DNA from 4 places in the Vreelandella profundi genome. Region 3 is predicted to be linked to each of the others. Evidence: predicted binding sites of a transcription regulator. Region 3 holds the regulator's gene; each other region holds the start of a gene.

Region 1 (3,147 bases), 500 kb from region 3:
GGCTGCGCAGCGGGGGCCGAGCAGATTGCTCTCCACTAAGACCGCGGCACGTGCGGATCAATAGCATTTCGTTTTCACGAGCGGCCTATGCCATGCTGCATCCACAGCAACGCCTTTCTTCATCCGTCGCAATGGGAAAAAGCATATGGCCAACGTCAAAAAGCTAGACCTCGCCTTACAAGGTGGTGGCGCCCACGGCGCTTATACCTGGGGAGTGATTGATCGCCTGCTGGCAGATGACCGCATTGAAATAGAGGGCATCAGCGGCACCAGCGCCGGGGCAATGAACGGCGTGGTAATGGCCGATGCGCTGACTCGAGGTGATAAACAAACTGCCAGGCAAGCCCTGCACGACTTCTGGCAAGCGGTCAGCCGTGCAGGCATGGCCAGCCCCATTCGGCGCTCCCCCATGGATATGCTGACCGGCAACTGGAGCCTTGACCAATCGCCCGGCTTTGTCGCCATGGATCTATTAAGTCGCGTAGTCTCGCCCTACCAGCTTAACCCGCTTAACATTAATCCGCTGCGCGATATTGTGGCCAGCCATATTGATTTTGAGCGGGTTCGACAATGCCAGCAGCTTAAGCTGTTTATCACGGCGACTAACGTGCGCACGGGAAAACAGCGCGTGTTTCGCCGCGAAGAAATGAGCGTTGATGCGGTAATGGCATCCGCCTGCCTGCCCTTTATGTTTCAAGCCGTAGAAATCGATGGTGAGGCCTACTGGGACGGCGGCTATATGGGCAACCCCGCCCTATTTCCATTAATGGAAGAGTGCGGCGCACGGGACATACTTCTCATACAAATAAATCCCATTAGCCGCAACGAGATACCCACCTCAGCGTCGGCGATTATGAATCGCCTTAATGAAATTACGTTTAACTCAGCGCTGATAAAAGAGATCAGAATGATAGCGCTGCTTAAGCATGCCCTTGAAGAGCAAGGCATTACAAACTGTTATCAGCAGGCACTGTTTCATCGCATCAGCGGTGAGCAAGCGCTTGAGGAGCTCTCTGTTTCAAGTAAATCCAATTCTGAGTGGGCTTTTTTATGCCACCTCTTTGAACACGGCCAGGCCGCCGCCGAACGCTGGCTGAGCGAAAATTTCGACGCTATTGGCGACCACTCCACGCTGGATATAGATGCGGTTTATCTGCATGAATAAGTAGCGTCGCGCATAGGCTCGCCCTCCTCCCTGCAGCGTTACCCTCCTGCGAAGCACCAAGATGCCGCAGAGCGGACATCGCATGCCCAATCATGCAGCACGCGGATAGGCAAGACCCGCTCTGAGCAATCTCTTAAAAAAATAAGATTATGATTTTTAAAAATAAATAGGCAACTGGCAAACTACCTGCATAACTCCTACCAGTGGTGGTAGGCGTGGACCAGGCCCGACTGGGTACGAGTGCGTCGAAACTGACCTTCAATGATGAAGGCATGTTCTCGTCAACTGTTTGCGCGACGCTGTTTTGGTGGTGTCGCGTAACAGAAAACTCGTTTTATGCCCTGTGAGGCCATCATGGACATCCGCAATAAAGCCAACCGCATTCGACTGTTTAATTTTTCCACGCCGCAAATGCGCGCCTTCCACTTCTCATGGTTCGCGTTTCATATCTGCTTTTTCGGCTGGTTTGGTATCGCCCCCTTAATGGCGATTGTGCGTGAAGACCTTTCACTCACCCAAACACAAATTGGTAATACGATTATTGCCTCGGTCGCTATTACGGTGATTGTTCGGCTAGCGATTGGCGTCCTTTGCGATCGAATCGGTCCACGTAAAACCTATACCGGCCTACTGCTCTTAGGCGCCATTCCGGTGATGGGCATTGGCCTCGCCAATAGCTTTGAGACATTTCTGCTGGCCCGTTTAGCCATTGGTGCCATCGGCGCTTCGTTTGTGATCACGCAATACCACACCACGATGATGTTCGCGCCTAACGTAGTGGGAACCGCCAATGCCACCAGCGCGGGCTGGGGCAATTTAGGGGGTGGCACAACGCAAATTCTTATGCCGCTGATCTTCTCAGGCATGCTAATGCTAGGTGTTAACGAAGCCTTCGGCTGGCGCTTAGCGATGATGGTGCCCGGCGTGGTCATGCTGTTTACCGGCATCGGTTACTGGTTTTTCACTCAGGATGCTCCCAACGGCAACTTCAGCGAGCTGCGCGCACGGGGCGAGCTACCTGAAGCCACCGGTGAGAATGGCGCCAAGCAAAGCTTCCTAGCCGCAGCTAAGGACATACGCGTATGGGCGCTATTCGTTGTCTATGGTCTCTGCTTCGGCGTAGAACTAACGATTAACAATATTGCGGCGATCTACTTCTTCGATAAATTTGATCTCACTTTAGCCACCGCGGGCCTGATTGCTGGCTTATTCGGACTGATGAATATTTTTGCCCGTACGCTAGGCGGTATCTTCTCGGATCTTTTCGCCAAGCAAAACGGCTTAAAAGGACGCGTGCGCTGGCTGTTTATTGCCCTCATCTGCGAAGGCATTGCGCTGGTGGCGTTCTCACAGATGCATGTATTGAGCCTCGCCATTGGCATCATGTTGGTGTTTAGCCTGTTTGTGCAGATGGCAGAAGGTGCCACCTACGGCGTGGTACCCTTTATCAATAAAAAAGCGCTGGGTGCGGTAGCGGGCATTGTCGGCGCGGGGGGTAACGTCGGCGCGGTCGGTGCGGCTTTTCTCTTTCGCAGCGAAAGTTTGAGCTATCAGCAGGGCCTGTTCTATTTGGGGCTTACGGTGCTGGCACTGGCATCCTGCGTATTGCTGGTACGCTTTAGCGACGCAACAGAAGCCGAAGAGGCTAAAGCTTACCGTGATGCGGCAGGCGATGAAGTAGGCGCAGGCGCTCTATCATTGCGTTAAGCTCTTTTGAATACACTCCCCCAACGCTTAATAGCGGTAAGGGAGTGATGACTTTAAGCGGTAAGCGACCAGGAAAAACTCTATGTCTTCAGCGCAGCAGCTGCTACTAACCGCCATCCGTTGCGATATCGACAGCCTCTCCCACCTTGCCATTACCGCTGACATTGTCGGCGACATCAGCCGCTTTATTCATATGCTGCAGCGTGAGCGTGGCGCCTCCACGGTCTACCTTGCCTCTCAAGGCCAGCGCTTCAAAACACGCCGCGACAGCTACC
Region 2 (3,147 bases), 1.8 Mb from region 3:
GCCGTTTGATTTGCATGAATTATTAGCGCGATTACGGGTAATAACGCGGCGTTCTGAAGGGCGTGCTTCTCAGGCACTAACGGTAGGCAAACTGTGTATCGACGAAGCGCAGCACTGCGTACACTGGCACGGCGAAGAGGTAAAGCTGGGGCGACGAGAATATGCGTTGCTCTTAGAGCTTGCACGCCATGCCGACAGAGTTTTATCTCGACCACGTCTGGAAAGCCTGCTCTACGGCTGGGAAGATGAAGTGGAATCTAATGCTGTTGAGGTGCACATCCACCATTTGCGTAAAAAGCTCACAAAGCATCTGATCATTAATGTGCGTGGTATCGGCTACCGCCTTGATAGCAGCGCAACATGACTTCTATTCGGCGTTATTTAGTACTCGCGTTAGCACTCGCTTTAGCGGTTGCCGGAGGAATCGCGGTGACGGCAGCCTACTTAATTACTGATCATGAGTTAGAAGAAATACTCGACACGCAGCTAAGTTTGCATAGCCGCATTGTGGCGGGACAACTTAATCCTGATGCTTCAGCCGACGACTATGCTCGCATGGCGTCACGCATGAGCCTTCCAGGGCATGCTGCTCAGCTGTACCAAGACGGCAAGGCAGTGGAATCACCCGCCATCGATAGCGCCTCGGCCAAGCTTTATCATGAAGAGGAGCTAAAGCTCGTTCTAGGTTTCTGGAATGCTGATGGCTCACCCAGCCTGTTAGGCGGCAGGTGGAATGATGCCGGCCCTTTTCCTTCGCCCAGCCAAGAAGGCTATCGTTGGGAAGCATACGATGGACAGCGCTGGCGAGTTTTCAGCATGTTCGACGTTGCTAGCGATACCTGGATTAGTATGGGTTTACAAAGTACCTTTCATGATGCAGTGGTTGAGCGCATTACCTGGAACAACCTATTGCCGATGTTGGCTCTATTCCCCATCTTATTATGGTTTATCAGCCGTATTATCCGGCGTGGTCTTAGTCCGATCAGCGCTCTTTCCGGCCAAGTTAAGCAGCGCAATGCGCGTGATTTACGTCAACTTGACGGTCATGTCCCGAAAGAACTGAAAGGCCTTCATCAATCCTTAAACGGCTTCATTACCAGGCTCGCAGAAACACTCGAACGCGAACGACGCTTTACGGCTGATGCCGCTCATGAAATGCGCACGCCGCTCGCGGCGTTACGTATTCATCTGGATAACGCTCAGGCTGGCGAGCAACAATCATTACAAAAAGCCTATATTGGTGTTGAACGACTTCAACGAGTGGTGGAGCAGCTACTTATCTTGGCGCGCCTGGATCGATTAACGACCAGCCCATCAACCGCTATTGATCTCTACCCTCTCGTTGCCGAATTAATCGCCGAGCTATGGCCGCTGGTGGAGGCCAAGCAGCAACACTTGGCGTTAAAGGGTCTAACGCGTTTAGAAATATATGCTGATAAAACAGAGGTCGAAATTCTGTTTCGTAATCTCTTAGATAACGCACTTCGCTACACACCAGCGGGAGGCTCTATCGAAGTGGAGCTAGTGTATTCAAATTCATCGCCACACCTTATTGTCCGCGATACGGGGCCGGGGCTTGCTGAGCACTTACTCGATAAAGTCACTGAGCGGTTTCGCAGAGCCACTGATCAGAGCATTACAGGTAGCGGGCTAGGATTATCAATTGTGGCCGAGCTGACAAAGCGCCAGCACGCTCGACTCGTACTTACTAACAGCCCTTCTCATGGCTTAGAAGCCATGGTTATATGGGAGCGTGATGCAAGTCTTTAAACGCAGCGGCCACTAGCACTAAGGAATCGACGCTTTGGCACGGCTTTTGCTTCGTATATAGCCAGCAGCTAACAGGCTGTGGACTTACTTCGGGGTACACCGCCATGAACCACTCTGACTATCCGCTCAGCGAAGTTCCTACCCATGCCCGTAAAGGGCTATTTTCAACCGCCATGATTTTGTTGGGTTTCACCTTCTTCACCGCCACCATGTGGGCTGGCGGCACGCTGGGCCAAGCCTTTCCTATTGGCCAGCTGCTATGGATCATCCTGATAGGCAATTTACTGCTGGGTGCTTATGCAGCAACGCTTGCTTATATCGCCTGTAAAAGCGGGCTTAACTCCGTCCTAATGGGGCGCTTCTGCTTTGGCGAGAAAGGCAGCAAACTCTCCGACTTCATTCTTGGTTTCACTCAAATTGGCTGGTACGCCTGGGGCACCGCTACGATTGCGTTAGTGTTAGTACGCACCACTGGGATGCCTGAATGGTTGGAAATCCCCTTAATGGTGCTATTTGGGTTGGGTTTCTGCGTAACCGCCATGATCGGCTACAAAGGAATGGACTGGCTTTCGCGTTTCGCGGTGCCGGCGATGATGCTGTTTATTTTGATGAGCCTATTCACCGGGCTGGTTGATGTAAGAGGCATCGCGGGATTAAGTCAGCAAACGCCGACGGAAAGCATGAGCATAGCAGCCGCCATTACCGTCATTATCGGAACGTTTATCAGTGGCGGCACCCAGGCCACCAACTGGAGTCGTTTCGCTAAAACCCCCAAAACTGCCGTCATTGCGACCTTAGCGGCATTTTTTATCGGCAATGGCTTAATGGTACTCACCGGTGCGCTGGGCACCATGATTTATCAGCAGGCGGATATCGTCGATGTGCTGATCGCCCAAGGATTTGTCACCATCGCGGTACTCATGCTGTTTCTGAATATTTGGACCACTCAGGACAACACGATCTATAACTTCGCCGTCGCAGGCTGCAATTTGCTGCGTACCGAGAAACGTCGTTTGGTGACGGTAGGCGGTGCGGTCATTGGAACCGTATTAGCCGTCGGCGGAATGTATAACCTCCTCATCCCCTTTTTGGTTCTGCTTGGCACCTTTATTCCGCCGATGGGCGGCGTGATCATGGCGGATTTCTGGCTCAAACATAAAGGTCACTATCCCTCGCTCGATAAAGCTCGGCTCCCCGACTTCAATCGCCGTGGGCTTGCGGCCTACGCGCTAGGTGCCGGGGCAGCCTATTTCTCACCACTACTGCCGCCGTTGGTGGGAGTTGTAGTGGCAGCAGGAAGCTACGCCGTGCTGCTTCGTTTAAACCACGCTACGCTGAGCGATAGCCTCCCCTCGACAGCTAAGCCATGAGTGAGTT
Region 3 (3,147 bases):
TCCCAGCAGCATGACGGGAAGGTTATCAATCGCGTAGTAGCCTAGGTCTTCCAACGCTTGTAAGGCGATAGATTTGCCAGACCCAGAACGACCGCTGATGATGACCAGTTGCATAGAGTTTCTCTTCGCGTTAATCCAACGGCTTAAATGGGGGCTTGGTGATCAGTGATCGCCGTTTAATCCGCTGAATGCTCACGAATTTTAGCGGTAATGAGATCAAGTAGTTCGCGCTGACTGCCTGCTTTGCGTAGCTGCTGGCGAGTATCCGCATCATTCATGACGGTGGCTACTTGGCCTAACAAAGAGAGGTGTGTGTCGTCCGCTTGTTCCGGTACCAGAAGTACAAACACTAGATCAACGGGGTCGCCGTCAATAGCATCAAAATCAATCGCTTCTGAGAGCTTTAAAAAACCAGCAATAGGCGTAGAACAGTGAGGGCTGCGGGCATGGGGAATAGCCACGCCGTTGCCAATTCCTGTACTACCTAGGCGCTCTCGGCCGATTAATCGGCTGAACACTTCTTGGCTATCGAGGCTGGGCGTATTTTGGGCGATAAAGGTGCTGAAAAATTCCAGCACCCTTTTTTTGCTGCCCCCAGGTACGTCGAAGAGAACGCGTTCTGGGGGGAGTATGGTTTCCAACGTCATTGAATTAACGCACACCAGCGCCTTGGGCGCGGGCTTGTGCTTTTTCCTTATGTTTAACGAGTTGACGATCAATTTTGTCCGCCAGCGCATCGATAGCGGCGTACATATCACTGTCTAGGGCTTCTGCATGTAAATCAGCACCTGCTGCATGCAGTGTGCAGGCTGCCTGCTGGCGTTCTTTCTCCACCGATAGGGTGACCTGCACCGTGGTTATATTGTCGTAATGACGCTCAACACGCTCAAGCTTTTCATTAACATAGTCACGCAAGGCGTCAGTCAGTTCTACGTGATGACCAGTGATATTTACTTGCATTGACGTACTCCTTATCTATCGGGCTGTACTTAGGAACGGTACTTAGGGACTGTACTTAGTACTTAGATATGTAGCCCTTTTGATTGTAACCCTTTTTGCTCCGTTGCAAAGCCCTTGTCGAGAGTTTCGCTGAAACCTGGCAGCTCCTAGCGTAAACGGCGCCGCTCACTGGAAGAGGGAATGCCCATGGCTTCACGGTATTTGGCTACCGTGCGGCGCGCAACCTGAATGCCGCCTTCTTCTAATAACGTCACTAAGCGGCTATCCGAAAGCGGCTTGCCGGGGGCTTCTTCGTGAATCAGTTTCTTCAGGCGGGCGCGTATCGCGGTGCTGGAGTGGCTGTCGCCATCCTGGCCGCTCACCTGGCTAGAGAAAAAGTATTTCAGTTCAAACACGCCGCGCGGCGTATGAATATATTTCTGCGTTGTCACCCGTGAAATCGTTGATTCATGCATCTCAACGGCTGAGGCTATATCGGCCAAAATCAGCGGTTTCATGGATTCTTCGCCGTGTTCGAGAAAGCCGATTTGACGGGTAATGATTTCACGGCCCACTCGCAGCAGCGTGTCGTTACGACTCGAAAGGCTCTTAATTAACCAGCGCGCTTCCTGCAGGTGTTCTTTCAAAAACTGATTATCCTGACTTTTATCCGCACGCTTTATCAAACTGGCGTAGTCAGGTTGAATTCTCAGCCGAGGCAGGGCGTCCTGATTGAGTTCTAAATGCCAGCCCTCATTATCATGACGCACTACTAAATCGGGCGTGATATAGCTGTCGTTGGTCACGCCGTAAGCGCTGCCTGGGCGTGGATCTAGGCTGCGAATTAGCTGGATAACATTGGCTAGCTGCTCGTCATCGAGCCCTAAGCGGCGCTTGAGTAAGCGCATGTCATCTTTGCTGAGCGCTTCAAGAAACTGGCGCACTAGCCTGCGGGCAGGCACCAGCAGCGGCGTATCATCTGGCAGGGCAGCGAGCTGCAGCATCAAGCATTCACGCAGGTCGCGGGCAAAAATACCGGTGGGCTCGAACTGCTGCAGCTTGAGTAATGTTGTTTCCACTTCGCGCTGGCTAAGGCCATCAATACCCTGGGCGCGTAGCCCTTCACGAATATCATTAAGCGGCTGGGTCAAGTAGCCGTTGGCGTCTAGGGCGTCGATGAGACTCTCGGAAACCAGCTGCTCACGCGCGCTAAAATCGGTCATGGCGAGTTGCCACAATAGGTGGCCGTGAAGGCTCTGTTCGGCAGCCTGGCGCTCAAAATCAGGGCCCTCACTGCTGCTGCCCGTGCCGCCAAGGTCTTGATAGGTGTCCGACCAGTCGCTATCAACGGAAAGCTCGGTGGGGATGCTCTCTGACCACTCCTCCTCTTTAGGCTCGCTCACGGCCTCTTCACCGAACTCATCTTCCTGTTCCAGCATAGGGTTGGCATCTAGGGCCTGCTGAATTTCCTGGCGAAGGTCCAGAGTCGATAGCTGCAGCAGGGCGATGGCCTGCTGCAGCTGAGGTGTCATGGTCAGCTGTGTCCCAATGCGCAGTTGAAGAGAAGCTTTCATGACCATTTGAGAACCACTCGTTAATCGGAATGCTTTACCCTAGTGCGAGTGGGGGCTGGGTGCAAGTGCAATAAGCATGCCATTGGTAGTTAAAGCGTTATAAAGCGGGATTTATGGGCAAAAATAAGCCTACAGACGAAAATCTGCGCCCAGATAAACATCCCTGACTTGCTGGTTAGTGAGGATCGACGCCGGGGGGCCGCTGGCGATGATATGGCCATCGCCGACAATGTAAGCGATATCACAAATGTCCAGCGTTTCACGGACGTTATGATCGGTAATCAGAACGCCAATATGGCGCTGTTTTAGCGCGCGAATGATGGTTTTAATCTCGCCCACTGAAATGGGGTCAACCCCGGCAAAGGGCTCATCTAGCAAGATGAAGGCGGGTTCAGTTGCTAGCGAGCGGGCAATTTCTACACGGCGGCGCTCCCCGCCTGAGAGGCTCATGCCTAGATTGTCGCGAATATGGGTGATGTGGAAGTCTTCAAGCAAGGCTTCCAGGCGCTCTTCGCGGCCTGGGCGGTCGAGTTCTTTGCGCGTTTCTAATATCGCCATAATATTATCGGCAACCGATAATTTGCGAAAAATAGACGCTTCCTGGGGCAGGTAGCCAATGCCTGCCGCTGCGCGT
Region 4 (3,147 bases), 260 kb from region 3:
CTTCTTGGCGAACAATGCTCACTTTTTGTTGCTCTTTGGTCCACTTGCCCGCGGCTTTATCGATGTACTGGAAGTGCTCGTTAGTAAAGCTGCCTTGGTTGCAGGCATGGCGGTAAGAAACCGTGGGCACCTCTTGTATGTTTAGCAATTGATTGAACACGCCTGGCCCGGTTAGCTCAAATACGTTAATGAGCTGATTGTCTTTAATGTTGTTATTAACCTGATTGATTAATTTTTCGAGATTCGGGTTTTGAGGCTTGCTGGCAATAAAGTAATTACTGAAATCCCCACGCCGCGTGACGACGTACAGCTCCTCCGTATTTCTGGCTAACGTATCGCTTAACGGCCAAATAGCATGGGCATCGATATCTAAATAAACGCCGCCATATTCTTGTAGTACCAGCAGCCGCCAGAAATCAGCCTGTGCGGCACCTATCTGTAATTTCAAATAGTTCTGAGTGATTTCACTGTCATAGTGATCCGCAATAAACAGATGCCTTGCTTCCGTCACCATAAAGCGATATTCAAAACGTGGGGCCATCAGGCGATTAAATAAATAGTTTAGATAAACAGGCAGCGTCACTTTGTCTGTAAAGTTGGTCTGCCAAATAATCTGCGGGATTGCCACCTTCTTGGCGGTGGGCTGAAGCAACGGCGGCGCATAGGCTGGCAGCGTAAAGCGCTTGTTAGGAAAGGCAGCGTGAAAAGGATAGCAAAGCACTTTGGTGATATTGGCGGCCAGTTTGATGACGCGGCTAGCAATAACAATAATATGCTGCTTAACAGTCTGTCGTTGACGACCCATAGGAAACCTTTACATATTTGGCGATGGGATGAGATGGCGTTACCAGCCCCCTTGGCCCTCTAACAAGGTAACCAATTACGCTGACCGTTGGCTAACGGCTGGTGGGAAAGGGCTCACTCTGCAGTCATTTCTTCGGTGAGTATGCTAGCGCGCATTTTGCTTTAATGCATCATTTTAGAAAGGTTTAGCCTACACGCGGTGGGCAGGTTATTAGCACCACTGTGCATTAGCCACACAGCCGTTGGAAGACAGCAGCACGTGCCAGTTTTTCTATGCGCTTTTTTGGTGCGCTCACGGTGCTGCTTTTTGGTGCTGCCATTGGCTTGAGCGCTATGCCGCTACACTAGTGATATGTAACTCACTGCGAAATAAGAACTTATATTTTTTGGCGTGTTATTTGCGTTATAAGCTTGGTAATCCAGACACGACGTCTTGGCAGTGCGTTAAGACTGAAACGAGGTAGTGCCATGCCTGAAGCCAATCATCCCTCAGCACCCATTTTGTCTATAGATCCTGCTTTGCAGCCTCGCTTAGTTGTCACCGACTTAGATGGCTCGCTATTAGACCACCATAGCTATGACTTCAGTCCCGCTGTGCCGTGGCTTGCCCGATTAAAACAGCTGGGAGTACCGGTAATCCCTGTCACCAGTAAAACCCGTGCCGAGCTAATCCCTTTACGCGAAGCGCTGGGTCTTACCGCAACTCCTTTTATTGCTGAAAATGGCGCTGTCATTGGCCTGCCGCCGGGCTGGTGCCATGCACGCTTAGATCGCCCGAGCAGTGGGCGCGACGGCGTAGTGATCAAGCATCCGGGGGTCGATATTGGCTTTATTCGTGCTCGCCTAAAGGTGTGGCGCGAACGACTTGGGTGTCGCTTTACGCGTATGGGTGAGATGAGCGTCTTAGAAGTGATGGAGCTCACCGGGCTTGACGAAGCGCGCGCCCGAGACGCGCGTCAGCGAGAAGGCAGCGAGCCACTGTTATGGCAAGACAGTGCGGCTGCCTTGGATACCTTCCGCTCTGCCTTGGAAGGCGATGGATTGGCGTTGACCCAAGGCGGGCGTTTTTGGCATGTCATGGGGCGCACCGCCGATAAAGGTAGCGCGGTGGCGTGGTTGATTAAGCGATTTGCCGCCTTAAGAGGGCGCACGCCGCTGTCACTTGGCCTGGGGGATGGGCCCAACGACATCACGATGCTGGAAGCCGTCGATCACGCCGTGGTTATTCGCGGCTGCCATGATTTGATCGTTGAGCCTAAAAACCTGTCGTTATATCGCACGCAAGCAGCAGGGCCGACTGGCTGGGCCGAGGGGGTGGCCCATTTTTGGGGGCGAGACGAACGCCGTTTAGTCGCGGCACCAACATGTGAAGCCGTTATTTAACTCACTCAGGAAGGCAGGCATATGAGCGACTTTCATCAAAACGGCATTATTACTGATTTTCACAACCTCACTCGACGCTCAGTAGAAGCGCTAGAGCAGGAGCTATGTCAATTTTCACGTCGACGCCCAATGGGATTGATCCTGCCTTCGTTATTTTCCGAATTGGAAGGAACCGCATTACCGGCGATTGTTGATGAGTTAGTGAAAGTGCCTTATCTCAATGAGATTGTGATCGGCCTGGATCGGGCTGATCGTGAGCAGTTTTTATATGCCAAGGAGTTTTTCTCTCGCCTGCCTCAGCATACGCGTATTTTGTGGAATGACGGCCCGCGGTTACGTGCCTTGGATGCGGAGCTAGAAGAGCACGGGCTGGGTGCGTTAGAACCAGGCAAAGGGCGCAATGTGTGGTACTGCGCAGGGTATGTCTTGGCGTCTGGGCGGTCATCGGTAGTCGGGCTGCACGATTGTGATATTTTGACCTACGAGCGGGGTTTGCTGGCGCGTTTGATGTATCCGGTCGCTCATCCGAATTTTAACTACCGTTTCTGTAAAGGCTATTACCCGCGCATTGCCGAAGGGAAGCTCAATGGTCGCGTCTCACGGCTATTAGTAACGCCGCTGTTGCGGGCGTTAAAAACCGTTTGTGGGCCGCTGCCTTATCTGGACTATTTGGATAGCTTTCGCTACCCGCTCTCGGGTGAGTTCGCCATGCGCAGCGACGTGTTGGAAGGTATCCGTATACCGGCAGACTGGGGGCTAGAAATTGGCGTTTTGTCTGAATTACAGCGCAACTACTCCCTGCGTCAACTGTGCCAAGTGGATATTGCCGATGCGTATGATCACAAGCATCAGCCGGTCAGCGAAGATGATCCAGACGGTGGTTTAAATCGCATGAGCCTAGATATTTCTAAAGCGCTGTATCGCAAATTGGCGACCCAAGGTATTACCTTTAGCAGCGAA

Evidence for each region. Region 3 encodes sigma-54, which starts transcription at its own class of promoters, with help from an activator protein. Its sites were predicted from a motif close to TGGCACNNNNNTTGCTNT; they were not measured.
Region 1: the regulator sigma-54 is predicted to act here: its motif matches at 1,341-1,358, upstream of KUO20_RS03870 (NarK family nitrate/nitrite MFS transporter).
Region 2: the regulator sigma-54 is predicted to act here: its motif matches at 1,806-1,823, upstream of codB (cytosine permease).
Region 4: the regulator sigma-54 is predicted to act here: its motif matches at 1,192-1,209, upstream of KUO20_RS05015 (HAD-IIB family hydrolase).

Annotation. Positions count from the first base shown of each region.
Region 1 is NZ_CP077941.1:834,362-837,508, reverse strand. Features, by position in the region: gene KUO20_RS03880 (murein L,D-transpeptidase catalytic domain family protein) at 1-39, shown strand, start outside; gene KUO20_RS03875 (patatin-like phospholipase family protein) at 146-1,165, shown strand; gene KUO20_RS03870 (NarK family nitrate/nitrite MFS transporter) at 1,520-2,872, shown strand; gene KUO20_RS03865 (nitrate regulatory protein) at 2,955-3,147, shown strand, end outside.
Region 2 is NZ_CP077941.1:3,170,170-3,173,316, forward strand. Features, by position in the region: gene KUO20_RS14475 (response regulator) at 1-364, shown strand, start outside; gene KUO20_RS14480 (ATP-binding protein) at 361-1,770, shown strand; gene codB (cytosine permease) at 1,875-3,140, shown strand.
Region 3 is NZ_CP077941.1:1,338,083-1,341,229, forward strand. Features, by position in the region: gene rapZ (RNase adapter RapZ) at 1-114, opposite strand, end outside; gene KUO20_RS06135 (PTS sugar transporter subunit IIA) at 177-647, opposite strand; gene hpf (ribosome hibernation-promoting factor, HPF/YfiA family) at 652-960, opposite strand; gene KUO20_RS06145 (RNA polymerase factor sigma-54) at 1,107-2,519, opposite strand; gene lptB (LPS export ABC transporter ATP-binding protein) at 2,643-3,147, opposite strand, start outside.
Region 4 is NZ_CP077941.1:1,079,915-1,083,061, forward strand. Features, by position in the region: gene KUO20_RS05010 (glycosyltransferase family 32 protein) at 1-805, opposite strand, end outside; gene KUO20_RS05015 (HAD-IIB family hydrolase) at 1,273-2,187, shown strand; gene KUO20_RS05020 (glycosyltransferase family protein) at 2,209-3,147, shown strand, end outside.